Regions from separate parts of the Alkaliphilus flagellatus genome, predicted to be linked through region 1. Evidence: riboswitches for the same ligand, from Rfam matches in the RefSeq annotation. Region 1 holds a riboswitch; the other holds the start of a gene.

Evidence for each region. A riboswitch is a leader RNA that binds a small molecule or an ion and turns the genes downstream of it on or off. The one in region 1 is predicted to bind glycine.
Region 2: linked by a shared signal. The riboswitch ahead of KQI88_RS03255 (GrdX family protein) and the one ahead of gcvT (glycine cleavage system aminomethyltransferase GcvT) in region 1 are both predicted to bind glycine.

The regions. Positions count from the first base shown of each region.
Region 1 is NZ_JAHLQK010000002.1:44,118-53,172, forward strand. It holds gene KQI88_RS05130 (hypothetical protein) at 1-147, opposite strand, end outside; gene KQI88_RS05135 (aminotransferase class I/II-fold pyridoxal phosphate-dependent enzyme) at 395-1,831, shown strand; gene tmk (dTMP kinase) at 1,931-2,560, shown strand; gene KQI88_RS05145 (cyclic-di-AMP receptor) at 2,565-2,894, shown strand; gene holB (DNA polymerase III subunit delta') at 2,914-3,903, shown strand; gene KQI88_RS05155 (PSP1 domain-containing protein) at 3,897-4,790, shown strand; gene KQI88_RS05160 (DUF362 domain-containing protein) at 4,869-5,039, shown strand; gene KQI88_RS05165 (NAD(P)-dependent oxidoreductase) at 5,331-6,590, shown strand; glycine riboswitch at 6,850-6,951, shown strand; glycine riboswitch at 6,955-7,030, shown strand; gene gcvT (glycine cleavage system aminomethyltransferase GcvT) at 7,208-8,314, shown strand; gene gcvH (glycine cleavage system protein GcvH) at 8,375-8,758, shown strand; gene gcvPA (aminomethyl-transferring glycine dehydrogenase subunit GcvPA) at 8,760-9,055, shown strand, end outside.
Region 2 is NZ_JAHLQK010000001.1:710,527-719,581, reverse strand. It holds gene grdC (glycine/sarcosine/betaine reductase complex component C subunit beta) at 11-1,552, opposite strand; gene grdB (glycine reductase complex selenoprotein B) at 1,724-3,031, opposite strand; gene grdA (glycine/sarcosine/betaine reductase complex selenoprotein A) at 3,080-3,556, opposite strand; gene KQI88_RS03270 (glycine/sarcosine/betaine reductase component B subunit) at 3,645-4,931, opposite strand; gene trxA (thioredoxin TrxA) at 5,007-5,324, opposite strand; gene trxB (thioredoxin-disulfide reductase) at 5,359-6,303, opposite strand; gene KQI88_RS03255 (GrdX family protein) at 6,406-6,792, opposite strand; glycine riboswitch at 6,892-6,972, opposite strand; glycine riboswitch at 6,974-7,085, opposite strand; gene KQI88_RS03250 (DegV family protein) at 7,426-8,271, opposite strand; gene trmL (tRNA (uridine(34)/cytosine(34)/5-carboxymethylaminomethyluridine(34)-2'-O)-methyltransferase TrmL) at 8,524-8,994, opposite strand.

The DNA.
Region 1 (9,055 bases):
TTTCATATTTTCAAAGGATATTTTTCCTCTTTCACTTTTAACTTGTTCTATAGGGACGGAAAGCATTTGGGAGATTTCTATATCTGACTTTTTACTACCATAAGCCATTAAAAATTCCTTTAAGTTGGTAATTTTATTTTCTCTCATTAGCAGTCACCATCCTTTTCTAAGAACATTTTACATAGAAAATGAAAAAATCCTACACTACTATCAATATTTTGATTTCTAAGACTTTACATTGACTTATATATTACACAGACATAGTCTGTAGTAATATTATTTCTAAAAGATAAAGGTTTTATACATTGAAAGGGGAAAATTTTTTTCTCTCGAATAATATATATAAAGTCGTATTATGATATTACATAACTAAAGTAAAAAAAGGAGGTAAAAAATGACTAGTGCTCCTATTATAGATCAACTATTAAAACTAAATAATCAAGACATAGTATCATTTCATGTCCCAGGGCACAAAAATGGGAGGATTTATAATAAAATTTCATATAAAAACTTTCAAGATATTGTATATAGCTTAGATACTACAGAAATTCCTGGAACTGATAACCTGCATAATGCTAAAGATATAATTAGACAAAGTCAGGATAAGGCTAGCAAAATTTTTAAAAGTGAGGAGACATTTTTTTTGGTAAATGGTAGTACAGCTGGTATATACAGTATGATAATGGCATCCACCTGTCCGGGAGATAAAATACTTATAGATAGGAATTGTCATCAGTCAGTAATAAATGCTAGTATACTGGGCGATTTAGTACCAACATATGTTTATCCTAATATGGATGAAGAACAAGGAATTGCAATGGGAATATTACCAGAAGATATTGAAAAACAATTGATAGAGCATAGTGATATTAAAGCAGTAGTACTTACTTATCCAACTTATCATGGTATTGCATGTGATTTAAAAAAAATAAGGGAAATAGTACATAAATATGATAAAATACTATTAATAGATGAAGCTCACGGCGCACACTTTGGATTAAGTGAATATTTACCTCCATCTGCCTTAAGCTGTGGAGCAGATGGAGTGGTGCAAAGCACTCATAAAACATTACCTTCCTTTACACAAAGCTCTATGCTCCATGTGCAGGGAGATAGAATAGATAGGGAAAAACTGAAGTTTATGCTTAGAATCCATCAAAGTAGCAGTCCATCATACTTATTATTATCTTCTTTAGATTTTGCGGTTATGGTTTATGAAACTGAGGGTAAATATTTAATGAAAGATTTACTTGAAAACATTAATAATTTTAGGGAAATGGTTTATAAACTAGACAAAGTAAGTATAATGAGTAAGGATATAATAGGGATTAATGGAGTCCATGCTATAGACCCTACTCGACTATGGTTTGGATTAAAAGGTATTACAGGATATAGGCTGGAACAAAGACTTAGAGATGAATTTAATATACAGATGGAACTGTCTAATAATTATGGTGTATTGGCAGTAACATCAATTGCTAATGACACACAAGATTTTTACAGGTTGCTAAGTGCTCTTGATATAATTTCTAAAGAAGAAACAAATAAAGGCTTTTATGACTTACAATCTTTTATATATAAAATACCTGAACAGGTTTTTACTCCAAGGCAAGCTTTATATAAGAATAAGAAAAGAGTATTACTCAAGGAAAGTAGCGGCTATACTAGTGGGGAATCTATAATACCATATCCACCAGGTATCCCATTAATTGTTCCAGGAGAAAAAATTAATGATGAGGTTATAGAATATGTTACAGCTATTATTAAGTCTGGTAAAGAGATTTTAGGACTTAAAGATGCTAGTTACCAGTGGATTGAAATATTAGCATAGGTCAATCTATAGAATAAGCAAGGACTTAGTTCTTATGGAGTTTTAGAACTATTAACCATCGAACAAAGTATAAAATAAAATAGCATATGAGGTGATTAGGTGAACAAAGGATTATTTATTACTATAGAAGGTCCAGATGGTGCTGGGAAATCTACACAAATTCCTTTTATTAAGAGATTTTTAGAAAAAAAAGGGTATGAAGTATTATTAACAAGAGAGCCTGGAGGAACTGTAATAGGAGAGAAAATTAGAGGGTTAATCTTGGATAAAAACCATCAAGAAATGTCAGATATTACTGAAGCTCTATTATATGCAGCTTCTAGAGCACAACATGTGGCAGAGCTTATTATTCCAGCTCTTAATGAGGGAAAGGTTGTACTATGCGATAGATTTGTAGATTCAAGTATGGTTTACCAAGGAAAAGGTAGGGGTATAGGGCTAGAATCTATTAGAAACATTAATGACTTTGCTACCAACGGACTAAGGCCTAATCTTACTATTTTACTAGATATAGATCCTGAAGTGGGATTAAAACGTATTAAGGCTACAAAAGAAGTAGATAGATTGGAGCAGGAAAAATTAGATTTCCATAGAAAAGTTTATGAAGGATATATGGAGCTTATTAATATGTATCCAGAGCGTATTAAGGTTATTAGTGGGAATCAATCTATTGAAGACATAAGTAAGGATATTGAAAGTAAATTAAAAATATTAATAGGGGAGGAATAATTTTATGAAATTAATTATTGCTATTGTTCACGATGAGGATGTTCACCATCTTATAGATGATTTAACTAAAGATAAGTTCATGGTGACTAAATTGGCTACTACAGGGGGATTTTTAAAGGCTGGAAATACAACACTGTTAATCGGTGTAGAAGATGATAAAGTAGATAGGGTTATTGAAATTATTAAAAATAATTGCGAAACAAGAAATCAGATGGTTACTTCACCAACTCCAATATCTGGAGCTGCAGGAGTTTTTATTCCATATCCTATAGAGGTTAAGGTTGGAGGAGCAACAATATTTGTTGTAGATATAGAAAAACATTTAAAACTGTAGTAGAAAGTAGGGACAGAGAATGGCCTTTAAAGGTATTGTTGGGCAGGAAAAAGCTATAGAGAGCTTAAAACGAGCTCTAGAGCATGACCAAGTGGCCCATGCCTATTTGTTTGAGGGAGCAGAAGGACTAGGGAAAAAAGCTATAGCTCTAGAACTAGCCTCTGCTCTAGTTTGCAATAGTAATAAGGACAGGCCATGTGGCAAATGTAGTAGTTGTGTAAAGGTAAGCAGTGGTAACCATCCTGAAATTAAAGTAATTGAAGGTAAAGGAACAATAAAGGTTGATGAAATACGGGAGCTTATAAAGGATATACAACTAAAGCCCTATGAAGGCACACGAAAAGCCTATATTATATGTAATGCAGATAAAATGAATATACAAGCACAAAATGCTCTTTTAAAAACATTAGAAGAACCTCCTCTTTATGTTACTTTAATTCTGCTAACTACAAAGGGAAATAGCCTACTGCCTACAATTGTTTCTAGATGTCAAACCATAAAGCTAAATCCTGTACGTTTAGAGGATATAAAATCATATTTAATTAATAATAAAAATATTGATATGGAGAAGGCACAGATGCTTGCGGCTTTTTCTGGAGGTATTGTAGGTAGAGCAATCGAATTATTAGACAACCCTGATTTTCATCAAAGAAGAGAAGGGGTTATTAAACTATGTAACAATTTAATGGGTACAAAACTCCTTATCATATTAGATCAAATTTCGTTTTTCGAGGAACAAAGACCACATACTGAAGAGATTTTTGATCTTATGATTAGCTGGTATAGGGATCTTATGGTATATAAGGAAACAGGAAGTATGGATCTTGTAATAAATGTAGATAAAAAAGAAGTGATAGATTTTCAGGTAAAAGGAATAGATTTAGGGAAAGTTAGAGATATTATTTTTATAATAGAAAAAGCAAAAAATAATTTGAAAAGCAATGTTCAATTTCACTTGAATATAGAAGTAATGCTTTTAAATATCCAGGAGGTATTATCTAAATGGTAACGGTTGTAGGAGTAAGATTCAAAAAGGCAGGAAAGATATACTATTTTGATCCTAGCGACATAGAAATAAATAAAAATGATTTTGTTATTGTTGAAACTGCTAGAGGGGTAGAATTTGGACAGGTTGTAGTTGGGCCAAAGCAGGTTTTAGAAGAAGATATTGTTAGTCCTTTAAAATCCGTTATCCGTATTGCCACAGAAGAAGATGAAAATCAGCATACAGAGAATAAGATAAAAGAAAAGGAAGCCCTAGAAGTTTGTACTGAAAAAATCCGAAAACATGACCTAGATATGAATCTAGTAGATGTTGAGTATACATTTGATAATAATAAAGTCATCTTCTATTTTACTGCAGATGGTAGGGTTGATTTTAGAGAGTTAGTAAAGGATTTAGCTGCTGTTTTTAAAACAAGAATAGAACTAAGACAAATAGGTGTAAGAGACGAGGCAAAAATGCTCGGAGGAATTGGTCCATGTGGTAGATCTCTTTGCTGTTCCACTTGGCTTGGCGATTTTGAACCAGTTTCAATTAAAATGGCTAAGGATCAAAATCTTTCTTTAAATCCTGCTAAAATTTCGGGTATTTGTGGTCGATTATTTTGTTGCTTAAAATATGAACATGATGTATATGCACAAATCCTACAAAAACTACCGAGTGTAGGCTCTATAGTCTTAACTCCAGATGGAGAAGGTATTGTAGTTGAAGCTAATGTATTGTTAGAGTTTGTAAAGGTTAAAATTAATAATCCTAATGATAATAATGGAGAAATTAAATCCTACTTTTTACATGATGTAACTAAGGTTAAAGAAGTTGAAGTTGAGGTAGAAGATGAATTAGATATTCCAGAAGAGCTAAAATCTGAATTGAAAAAACTAGATGAAATATAGATTTATATAGTATGTAATAATAATAAAAGGAAAAGCTTATATAGAATGATTTATACATTACCCTAGGAGGTGGTTATGATGGCTTATGTAATTACTGATGAGTGTATTAGCTGTGGTTCTTGTGAACCAGAATGTCCAGTAGATGCTATTACAGCTGGCTCAGACAAATATGTTATAGATGCTGCAACATGTATCGAATGTGGAGCTTGTGCAAATGTATGTCCAGTAGATGCTCCAGTTCCACAATAGGACCCTTAGATAAGGGTCTTTTTTATTGAAATAAAAAATATAGGTTTTCTAATTACTAAAGTATTATTAACTGATTTTTACGACTTTTATAACTAATGTAACATATTAAATAATCAATGTTTATATATTTATAAGACATTTTTATGGAGTTTGTAAAAAATAGTAGGTCATATTTACTTATTACTATTGCAAAGTTAAGTAATATTTTCTATTATAGTATGGGAGCATTATTATATAGTTATTAATGAAATATATAGCCTGAATTATCTAAAAGTTATAGGAGTTGATATTATGGCAGAACATGTAATAGATAAGGCAAAAAAATGTTTGCAATGTAAAAATCCAAGATGTCAAAAAGGGTGTCCTATCAATACCCCTATAAAAGAAATGATCAATTTGTTTTTAGAAGGAGACATTAATGGGGCTGGAAAAATTGTATTTGAGAACAATCCATTATCTGTAGTGTGCTCTTTAGTATGCCCCCATGAAAGACAATGTGAGGGTAGTTGTATATTAGGAATAAAATCAAGTCCTGTTAAAATAGGTGATATAGAGAACTATATTTCAGACTATAGTTTAAATTTAATAGATTTAAAACCAGATAAGAAACGTAAAGGTAATATTGGAATAATAGGTTCTGGTCCAGCAGGTATCACTATAGCCTTACTGCTAGCCTTAAAGGGATATAATATTACAATATTCGAAGCTAAAGATAAGATAGGCGGAATGCTTAGATACGGAATTCCAGAGTTTAGATTACCTAAAGATATTTTAGATAAAATTAAAAATAGATTAGTAGAGCTAGGGGTCGTAATTAGGCCTAACGTATTAGTAGGTTCTAGAATAACCATTGAAGAGTTGTTTAGAGACGGATTTGATGCTATATTTATCGGTACAGGTGTATGGCAACCTAAAAAGCTAAATATTAGAGGTGAAAGCTTAGGACATGTTCATTTTGCAATTGATTATTTAAAAAACCCTGATGTATATAAATTAGGGAATAAGGTGTGCGTTATTGGTGGTGGAAACGTTGCAATGGATGTAGCTAGAACAGCTATTAGAAAAGGTTCTAAAGAGGTTACTATAATGTATAGGAGAGGCACTGAAGATATGCCTGCAACTAATCATGAAATAGAATATGCTAAAGTAGATGGAGTTAAGTTTGAGTTGTATAGGGCTCCTGTTGAAATTACAGAGGAAGGCATAATTTATATTGAAACTAAGATGGTAGCTGACGAAGCTGGAGAAAGACTTGTTACTGTAGATGGTTCTGAAAGCTTATTTGAGTGTAACTCTATTATGGTTGCAGTTAGCCAAGGACCTAGAACTAATATAATATCAACAACAAAAGGAATAGAAGTAAACGAAAGAGGGTTAGCAATAGTAGATGAACATGGCAGAACTACTAAAGAAGGAGTTTTTGCATCTGGGGATGTTGTTACTGGAGCGAGAACTGTTGTAGAGGCAGTAAAATATTCGAAGCATGTAGCTGAGGCTATTGATAAATATGTTAGTGGAAAATATGAAAAGAAGGCTAATAAAGTATGTTAATTAAAATAAAAATCAAGGGTATAGACATAGGTGCTTATTCTTGATTTTTTTTTAATTTTATTATTTAGAATAAACATATAAAAGGGCATTATTTTATATTTGTATATCTTTTATGTGATAATCATATGAAATTTATATCCAATTTAAAGTATTCAAAAAATAATACGTGATAAAAAAATATCAGGAGTTGAAAAAATATTCTAAAAGATGTATTATTGTCTTATAGAAAGTTATATAAAAAACATACATACAGTACCAGATGATAACAACGAGAGATATCCACTAGGGTAGCCGAAGAAGCAATGTAAAAGATGCCGATTTTTTTGCAGAAACTTTCAGGCAGAAGGATCGTTGTTTGATGGAACTCTGAAGAGCCCGTATATACGGCGCCGTAGGAGAAATACATTTTAGTGTAGAAACTCTCAGGCAAAAATACAGAGGACATGATGGCAGATTTTCTTACTATTCCATTATGTTCTTATTTTTTGCATAAATTATTAGAATATATTTTAAATTTGGGAATAATTTTGTATGGAGGAATTTCCTCATACTATTAATTAAAATGATGTACTAGCTTTAATTTAGGGTAAACTATTATAAAAGAGGAGGAGATATTTATGACCGAGCTGCGCAGAACATCCTTGTATGAAGCACACAAGAGACATGGCGGCAAATTAGTTGATTATTCAGGATGGGAAATGTCAGTACAGTTTGAGGGATTAACAGCTGAACATGAAGCAGTAAGAACAGCAGCAGGAATATTCGATGTATCTCACATGGGGGAAATCGAAGTAAAGGGGAATCAAGCAGAGGATTTTGTTCAGTACCTAGTTACAAATGACATATCTGTGCTTGAAGATAATCAAATTCTTTATACATTCATGTGTTACCCAGATGGAGGAGTAGTGGATGACCTTTTAGTTTATAAGTTTAACAATAATCATTACTATTTAGTAGTTAATGCAAGCAATGCTGATAAAGATTATGAGTGGATGAAGCAAAACTTAGGTAAATATGATGCAGAAATAATTAATATTTCTGATGATGTATCAGAAATTGCTATTCAAGGACCGAAGGCTCAAGAAATATTGCAAGAGCTTACTGACACAGATCTTTCAGAAATAAAGTTCTTCTATTTAAAGAGAGATGTAAATATAAATGGTGCTAACTGTCTTGTTTCAAGAACAGGCTATACTGGGGAAGATGGTTTTGAAATTTACTTAGATCATAAAGATGCTGATTCTTTATGGGAAAAGCTTATGGAAGTTGGTAAAGATAAAGGATTAAGGCCAGCAGGACTTGGAGCAAGAGATACCTTAAGATTTGAAGTTGCCTTACCTCTTTATGGCAATGAAATCTCTCAGGATATTAGTCCTCTAGAAGCAGGATTAGGCTTTTTTGTAAAGTTAAATAAAACTGACTTTATTGGTAAGGATGCCCTTGTTAAGCAAAAAGAAGAGGGATTAAAGAGAAAACTAGTGGGATTTGAAATGAAAGAAAATGGAGTACCTAGACATGGATACGAAGTGATGGCCGATGGAAAGGTTATAGGCTTTGTAACTACTGGGTATAATTCTCCAAGTCTGAAGAAAAATATTGGTTTTGCTCTAGTTGATGCTGAGTATGCAGCCTTAGGTACACCAATAGAAATTAAAGTTAGAAAGAGAACTTTAAAGGCAGAGGTAGTTGGTAAAAAGTTCTATGATAAGCATACGAAAAAATAACTTTAAATAAATATCTAAAGAAATAAAAGATAATAAAAACAATTCAAGGAGGAGTATGGTATGAAAATTGTAGAAGGACTTTTATATTCAAATGATCACGAGTGGGTAAAGGTAGAAGGAAATAAGGCTTACATTGGAGTTACAGACTATGCACAACATGCATTAGGAGAAATCGTGTATATTGAAATGCCAGAAGTTGGAGATGAGTTTGACAAAGGTGATGTTTTTGGTGTTGTTGAGTCTGTAAAGGCAGCTTCTGACTCATATCTACCAGTTTCAGGAAAAGTAGTTGAGATTAATGAAGCTCTAGAAGATTCTCCTGAACTTGTAAACGAAGATGCTTTTGCTAACTGGATTTTAGCAGTTGAATTAACAGATGAATCCGAACTTGGAACATTAATGAATGATGTAGAATACAAAGAGTTTTGCGATAAGGAGGAATAGTATGCATAGGTACATACCTAATACAGACACCGATGCCAAGCGAATGCTGGAGGCTATTGGAGCTAACTCCATGGAGGATCTGTTTAAGGACATACCTAAAGGACTTCAATTAGGTAGAGAACTTAATATAGAAGGACCATATTCCGAAATGGAAATAGTTCGCCATATGAAAGACCTTAGTGGCAAAAACAAAAGTACAGATGATTTAGTTTGCTTCTTAGGAGCAGGGGCATATGATCACTATATCCCTAGCGTAATTAAACATCTAGCGGGAAGATCAGAGTTTTATACAGCTTA
Region 2 (9,055 bases), on a different contig from region 1:
AAATCACCCCTTATTTCCCTAATAAGTGTGATGCAAACTCTCTCATTGCTTCAGCTATCATAGATTTTACTTCTGTTTCTGAAACTCTACCAGTTTGTGTTTCTTTAGCTCCTGTATTCTTCTCCATAATAATGGATACGCCATCAAATTGATTTGTCATTCTACCAAGGAATAAACTTCCTTTACCTACGATCATAGCTCTTTCAATTTCATTATTACTGAAAGCTTCAATAGCATGACCAATATATGGAACACCTGACGGTATATGCCCTTGAGTAGGTGCCCATCCCGGCATACCATGATCATGTCCAAATGTAGCCACATCTTTTCTTTCAAGTTCATTTCTCTTAACTCCAAGAGCCGCTATCATCTTGTAGTTTGCCTCTGGAACGTCTCCTGCTCCAGCTGGTTTTGTAACATCTGGATTTTGCATTTCAACAGAATATTTGTTAACATCTGTTATTTTTAATCCACCCCTATCTAATGGTGCAGTAATTAATGATGTAATAACTGCCTGAGGTGAAGACCCAGTGCCTACTGTATGTCTACCTACTAAATCTGTTCTAAGAATAGGATTGATACCATCATTTTTACTTACTAGAGTAGCAAACCCACCTAGAACATCTTCAAGTATAGGAATCTCTTTTTTCACATGATCCTTACCATTCATTCCAAGCTTTGCTGTTGCTCCTCCTGCTACAATAACAACATTCTCATAAACTCCAGATTGCACAAGGGCAGCAGCTTGAATTAAAGCATGAGTTGGCGCAGCACAGAAACCTCTAGTGTCTGACCCAGTTGCATTAATAGCTCCAACCATTTCGGCTATAGCCTTAGCAAAGTTTCCTCCACCTCTTTGGTTCATATCTCCGCAAGCTTCTTCGGAGCATTCGATAACATAATCAATTGAAGCTGGATCTATATTGTTTTTATTTATAAGATGCATAAAGGCTAAAGCTCCAGAAGCCTTTACAACCAAATTTTCAAAAATAACATGTGCATTCAAATTTACGTCTACTTCATGAGCTCTTTTAATACAACCTACTACTTCTTCATTGTTATAAAGAGGTTCAGCATGTTGCTCATTAATATATTTGTTAATATCATCCATTTCATCGCCATCTTTTAACTTAGCAACCATTTGCTCAGTTATTAAAGGATGCTTGTTTAACTTTTCCTTAACCATACTTGTAAAAGATTTATTTAGTTTTACTAAATCAAATACATCGGATATTTTCATAAGAGCGATAAATTCATCTTGAGGCATTATCTCACCTAACTTACCTTCTCTCGTTGCCCCTTCTACTTGTTTGTTATACCAAGGAGTTTCATAGTTGTTTAATTCTTCAGGTTTCATTGATCCGATATAAACTTGGTTAGGAGGATAGGTTACAACCTCTTCAAAACTACGTAAATGCTTAGGGACTTGCTTTAAATATTCAGAATTTGGATTTACTGATTTTTCAATCGTTTGTGTAGTACCATTGTGAAGAATCATGTCTGGTGTATGTACTAGAACATAACCAGCAGCCTTTGCTACAGCATATGACATAATAGACACCTCCAAGGAATTTTTTAATCTATTATAGATATACTAAATACATTTTTTTGTATTTATAAATAAATTTCATACAGCTTGACAATGCATCCAGTATATATTTAAATAGATGGGTGAGCAAACACCCATCTATTTAATTTATATTTTATTTCTAATATGAAAACCTTATTCAAATACTGTTTGCCCATCTACTTCTGTTGTTAGAGCATCAAGAGCTTTTTGCACAAGCTTTCTTCTTAATGCTTTTTCTTCATTAGGGTCTAGATTAGGGTTACCTAATGGGTGAGGAATAGCAATTGTAGGTACGATTCTGTTAGCACCAACAGTTAGTGATATTGGTACTACCGTACACATATGAACTACAGGTATTCCTGCTCTCTCAATTTCTTTTACCATTGTTGCACCGCAACGTGTACAGGTGCCTCATGTTGAGGTGAGTATAACTGCACCTACACCATCAGCTAATAATTCTTTTGCAAATTCAGCAGCAAATTTCTTAGAGCTTGCAACGGAAGTACCATTTCCAACTGTGGTATAGAAGTATTTGTGCAACTCTCCAATAATACCTTCTTTTTCCATATCCCTTAAAACATCTACAGGGATTACTCTATCTGAATCAATGTTAGCATATACTGGGTCATATCCACCATGAGCAGTTTCATGATCTGCCTCTGTTAAATCATTAAATCCAGAAATGTCATATTTACCATATTTAGAAGCACTTGAGGATTCAATTCTATCTGGGTTGCCTTTAGGTACAATACCACCAGAAGTTACTATTGCAATTTTCATATTACTTAGGTTCTTAACAGCAGCATTTGGTTCAACTCTATCAAAGTCAGGCATTGGATATTCTGTTACAAATTCTTCGCCTTTTAACTTTTTAAGAAGCATATTAACCGCTCTTGTTGCACCTCTTTCTTCTGCAAAGTAATTTTTTCTAATACCTCTAGATATATATTTATCTTCTTCAGGTGATCCAATTTCTTCACCTCTTAATAGTTTAAGAGCAAATGATGACATTGCAGGTACAGCTTTTCTCATTGCTGCAGCTGAGTTTCCAGTTTCGATAATGTAAATACTCTTTTTAAACATATCTGCACCTGGGTTTTCAATATACATACCTGTTAAAACAGGAATTCCCAATTCATCATTTATCGCTTTTGAAATAGTTCCGCAAGCAACACCATATCTACCAGCATTAAATGCAGGCCCTGCAATAAATAAATCTGGATTGTATTTTTTAACCATTTCAATGATTTCAGCCTTAGCTTCTTCAAGATTTTCGTTGAAATAGGAGTCACCACAAATAATAGTTGCTACAATTTCAGCTTCCTCTTTTATAGCTGCATTTAAAGCCATACCAGGACCTACTACTCCTTCTCTTAGCTCAGGCTTGATATCAGCTTTTTCTTCTCCACCGATTCCAGCGAAAAACTGATTTATATAATGAACAACTTTTTTCTTGCTCATACTTTCCCCCCTCTCTCATTTTTAACGGGAATTATTTATCAACACGAATTAATCGTTATACTTAGAAAACTCACTTCTAATATTAGTCATTTCTTCGATGATAGAATCAACGTCAAGCACCATTTCCATCATACCAATTTGATCATCATAAACTTCTGCGTCCACTTCATCTTTAAATTGTGGCTCAACTACATGAAAAACTCTTAGTCCTAACTGGACTCCCGCTAATGAACCTGCAAAGGTTGGATCTCCTGCTGTAACAGTTTCTGCTGCTAATCCAGATGCTTCAGCTTCTGCCGCACCCAAAAGTACTACAACATTATCTGCTCCATATTTTTCAGTTAGATCCTTTACTCTTTGTTGATTTTCAAGGTCCATAGCACCCGCAGCGGTTCAGACAAAACATTCTGTAGCTGAAAATACTACTTCTGCCCCAGTACCCTTTAGGCATTCTTCAATAGCTGGACCCGGAATTCCATCTCTATCGCCGATAATGATGATCTTTTTTCCATCAAATCTTGCCATACAGCTTCATCCTCTCTACATTATTATATTATTATTTAATTTTTAAATTTTTCGAATTTTTCAATTGTGAATATCATATAATTTGTTATTAGAAACCTTTAGATGTTAATTTACCAAATCCTGTTTCGTTAGTAGCACCTGTTATTGCTTGTATTTCTACTTCAATGCTTCCATCTTCTCTTAAACTACCAGAGAAACCTCCTGCAATTTTATCAACGTAATCTGTTGTTCCTATAATCTTTTTCATTGGAGGTAGTACAATAACCTCATTAGCATTACCATTAGTTACAACAGCATCAGCTTTTGGATCTGCATCCGCTAAAGATTGAGAAGCGCCATCTCTACCAGCATATTCGTCAGTAACAATAACTGTTTTAATGCCTTCATTTTCAATCTTTTTACAGTTCATAATAAGATCTGTATCAGGGTTACCAAAACCTTCTTGAGATACAATAACACCATCTAATCCTAAGAACTTAGCTAATTTAGCAGTCCAATTTGAAGATCTTTCTTTATCTGCAAGGTAAACATTTTCGTTTGTAATAATTACTCCAACAAAGTTTATTTCTTTACCATGCTTCTCATATAGATCTTCTATAATTCCATTGTTTAAATGGACATAAGTTGGATTTTTATCGCAAGCAGAAACGCAGTTACCACTTACAATAGCACCATCCATTATTTCTGTTGGATAAAGGATGGTAGGTACTATTTTCTTAGCATCTACTCCATATACATATGTATCATGAAGTAAACCTTGAGTTTGAAGCATGTAAACATATCCTATCTTTGGTAATTCAGGATACTTATTAGCTGATTCAAAGATAGGTTCTGTTTCATAAACTTTTACTTCATCAGGCTCTACATTTCTTGCAGCTTCACCTAAATACATAGCAGCTTTAAAGCCTATCATTCTTACAGCAGCCTCATGATCATATTGCTTTAAGCCATCAACTGGTTCTGCAACAACAACTATGTTGTGTAGTTGGGAAAATGGTGTATACTCTGCCCCAGGACCAGTCATATCGATGATACCTTCTTGGAAACCAACGATTTTACCTGCTGTTACTACTGCCACATTTTTTAAAGCATGTGTGCGGCCACTACCTACAGTATCAACCTTACTTATTACCCCTGGAAAAATCCCTCCAGGACCTTCAACTTTAACTCTAGGTTCAATAACGTCCTTAACTGGAGTAATTCTAACCTCTTCTCCTGGATGAGCTAATTCGATGTCGATGCTTTTAATATGTTCATCTCCACCAATTTCTTTAAGCATTTCATCCTTATTGACATAAAGTACGCCGTTTTCTACTTTAGTAGTATCTCCGAACTTTACATCATTAATGAAAATTTTTCCTAATTCTAAGCGCACAAGCTTCACCTCCCTTTATTTCTAAGGGCCTATAATTGAATACTTTCAATTCGTTCCCATTATAGGCCAGTTTAGTTATAAGTATTTTTTAATCATTGATTCAATATTTGCTCTTGTTGCATCATCCTTAGTTAATTCATCTACCTTTGCACCATTGTTATAGATAGCAATAGTAGGTAGACCTAGTACCTTTTCCTTAATGGCTAGCCTTCTTGCCTGAGTAGTGTTTAATTTAGTAAATTTAATTTTGTCACCATATTGCTCTTTTAACTCCATAATATCAGGCATTAATGCTTTGCATGGCTCACAACCATCACTCCAATAATCTACTAATACATACCCTTCAGCTTGAAGTACTTCACTTTCAAAAGTGTCTTTATCAACAGATATCATTTTCCTTCACCTCCTTAAAGTTGTATTAAACTTGTTATTCTAGTTCATTTTCTATATATTTTTCAGCTTGAATTGCTGCAATAGCTCCATCAGCAGCTGCTGTAATAACCTGTCTTAATGATTTTACCCTACAATCTCCTGCTGCAAACACACCCGGAACATTGGTTTTCATATTATCATCAGTTATTATATATCCAACTTCATCCATATTTATAATACCTTTAAATATTTCGGTCGCAGGGATATAACCAACAAATACAAATATACCAAAAGTTCCATCATCTTCGTTAGCTGTATACTCTGTAGTTTCACCAGTTTTTAAATTTTTAAATACTACACTCTCAACTATTCCATCGCCTTTAATTTCCGTTACAGTACTGTCCCATATAAAGTCAATTTTAGCATTGTTGAAAGCTTTATCTTGAATAGATTTAGCAGCTCTAAGCTCATCTCTTCTATGTACTATAGTTACTTTTCTAGCAAATTTAGTTAAGAAAATAGCTTCTTCAACAGCAGAGTCCCCTCCACCAATAACAAATACCTCTAGGTCTGTAAAAAAATCTGCATCACAAGTAGCGCAGTAGGATACTCCTTTACCAGTTAATTCTCTTTCTCCTGGCGCACCTATTGGCCTTGGGTTAGCTCCCGAGGCTATAATTATAGATTTAGCTTTATAAGTTGCTTTTTCTCCTACTAAAACCTTTATTGACTCATCTACTTTTATGTCTTTTATTGTATCTTTTTCAAACTTTGCTCCAAACTCATTACATTGCTCTACCATTCTATCTATTAATATTGGTCCTGTAGCATTTTGCATAGATCCTGGGTAGTTTGCAACTTCTTCTGTACTTACAATTTGCCCACCTGCTTTTTCCTTTTCTAAAATCAATGTTGACATTTTACCTCTAGCTGCATAAAGTCCAGCTGATAACCCAGCAGGTCCTCCACCTATTATAATTACATCATAAATGTTTTCCATGTGTTTCACTCCTTTGAATTTCGTATTTTATTAGTTTTTATGCTTAATTAAAAATAACACTTTAAATTAATGGAATTTGAGGCTAAAATATTGGCTAAGATTCTAATTAAATTGCCTCATACTTTCAATTGCACTGTCCAATAGTGTGCGATCAATTTCCATAAAATCTTTTAATATCTCATTATCCCACTTCTTAGGAGTCCTTATTCTAATAAATTTTTGAGCAGTACTAATGCTATCTTCTATAATCATTAAGGAATCAATATGTAAATCTTCTTTTTCACAGGATATGGCCAGACTTTTGTAAGGAGTTTCGTTAGGTTTAACACTACCTGATAAAGGGTGGGTTAACAGTCTGTGTCCTTCGTGTATTTTATTCCTTGCTAGGAATAAAACGTCTAAGTAATTTCCATCAACAAACTCTATATTATAATCGTTGTTATATTTTTGTCTAACTTCCATATTATTTGTAATAATTATTGCCTTCACCCAACTTTACCTCCGTAAATTTACTCTTTGAGTTATTTCCATAAAATTACTTAATTATACAAAAACAGAGCAACTAATACAACGCCTTGTTGTCATAGTTGCTCTGTTCATTAACCTGAGAGTTTCTTTCTCAAACTGCAGAAATTGCCCCATCGGTGCTAAATTACGCTTTTCAGAGTACCGTCCAAATACGGTCCTTTTGCCTGAGATATTCACTAAAAAATGGCGAACTTTTTAGCTTCTTCCTTCGGCGTTTAACATTTAAAATGTCAAATCTCTCCCGCATTTTTCTTCCAGTTACAATATTAAATTATTAGTATGCTAAATTTTTCTAAATGTCTATCTTCAATCACATTATAATATATATATTAGGCAGTAGCAACTACTTTTATTAAATTTTTACCCATGTTTTATTGACATTACATAAGAATGTTCAAATTGTCAAATTTATAACAAATTAAAATTTCTTAATAATTCATTCTGACTTTTCAGCATTTTATAACTTTTCGCTAACTTTAGCAATAACACATAGGTTAATCTATTTTTCTTATATCCAAAATGCGTTTAACTAAACACCATTGTTATTTAAACACCACATCCAATTAAATCTAATTTTTTGTACTTATATTTTAACTACTCAATAATGTAAAAAATAGCTAATGTACCTGGTCCAGCATGAGTTCCTATCGTACATCCTATTTCAGTAACAATCACTTCTTTTGGATTAAGCTCTCTTAGCACTTGATCCTTTAACACAGCTAAAGTTTCCGGACAGCTTGCATGAGAAATACCAACTACTTTATCCTCAAAATCTTTTCCACGCTGTTTTGCAAGCTCTATCATTTTACCTACTACTTTTTTACTTCCTCTTACTTTATCCAAAGGCTCAACTAATCCTTCTGCAACTGTTAAAATAGGCTTAATATTTAGCATAGTTGCTATTGTAGCTTTCATCGGGTTCAAACGACCACCTTTTTTCAAGTATTCTAAAGTATCAACAGTAAAAATATGGTCCACATTTAACTTAATTTTACTTAGTCTATTAATTATTTCATTTAAGCTTTTTCCTTCCTCTGCCATTTTTGCGGCCTCATATACAAACATTCCGCCACCGAAGGATAACCCCATAGTATCAAAAACCTGGATTTTATTGGTTTCTAATGAGTTTTTAGCTATTATTGCTGATTGATGTGTACCACTTGCCCTTGAAGAGCCATTTATACACAAAACTTCTTTGCCCTCACCTAATGCTTTTTCAAATATCTGCATAAAAGTATTCGGACTTATTTGAGAAGTCTTTGGTAGTTCTTCTGATTGTGTAAGTTTTTCATAAAATTGTGCGTTTGTTAAATCAACACCATCCCTATATTCTTTATCACCAAAAATAATAGTTAAAGGCATTACTATAATATTATGTTTTTCTACAATATCTTTAGGAACATCAATCATACTATCTGTAATAATTTGAATCTTACTCATTTTATCTCCTCCATTATTCTACTTAACTTATCTATTAATTAATTATTAATTGACTGTTTATTTAATTCCATTCTATACTTTATTTAATCAATTTACAATATTTTCTATGTTAAAAGCAAAAGTCATCCTACACTATCTAACATACTTATGTTGCACTTAAATTTTAAAATCTAACTAAAAATTTCACCTACTTAAAATACTTATAGTTCTAGCTTTCTTATATAGAATAAAAATAGAGTAGCCATAGCTACCCTATCTCATATTCGGATAATTATATTGTCGTAACACTTCATATACTACAATAGAAACAGAATTAGATAAATTTAATGATCTTGCTCTTTCTAAGTCTACCATAGGAATTCTTATGCAAGTTTCCTTGTTATTATTTAATATATCTTTTGGAATACCAGCAGTTTCTTTACCAAACATTATATAACAATCTTCCTTTGGGTATTCCATATCACTATGGGATTTTTCTGCTTTAGTTGTTGCATAGTATATTTTGGCATTAGAGTTCTTCTCTAAAAATTCTTTATAGCTGTTATAATACCTTAAGTCTAATATATCCCAATAGTCAAGTCCTGCACGCTTTACATGCTTTTCATCTATAGAAAACCCTAATGGACCTATTAAGTGAAGTACACTTCCTGTTGCAGCACAGGTTCTAGCAATATTTCCTGTATTTTGCGGAATTTCTGGTTCTAATAATACTACATGTAGCAATTTTTCTCCCCCTAACTATCATATGTTAAAAGTATACCACTGAATTATAACACAAAATCAA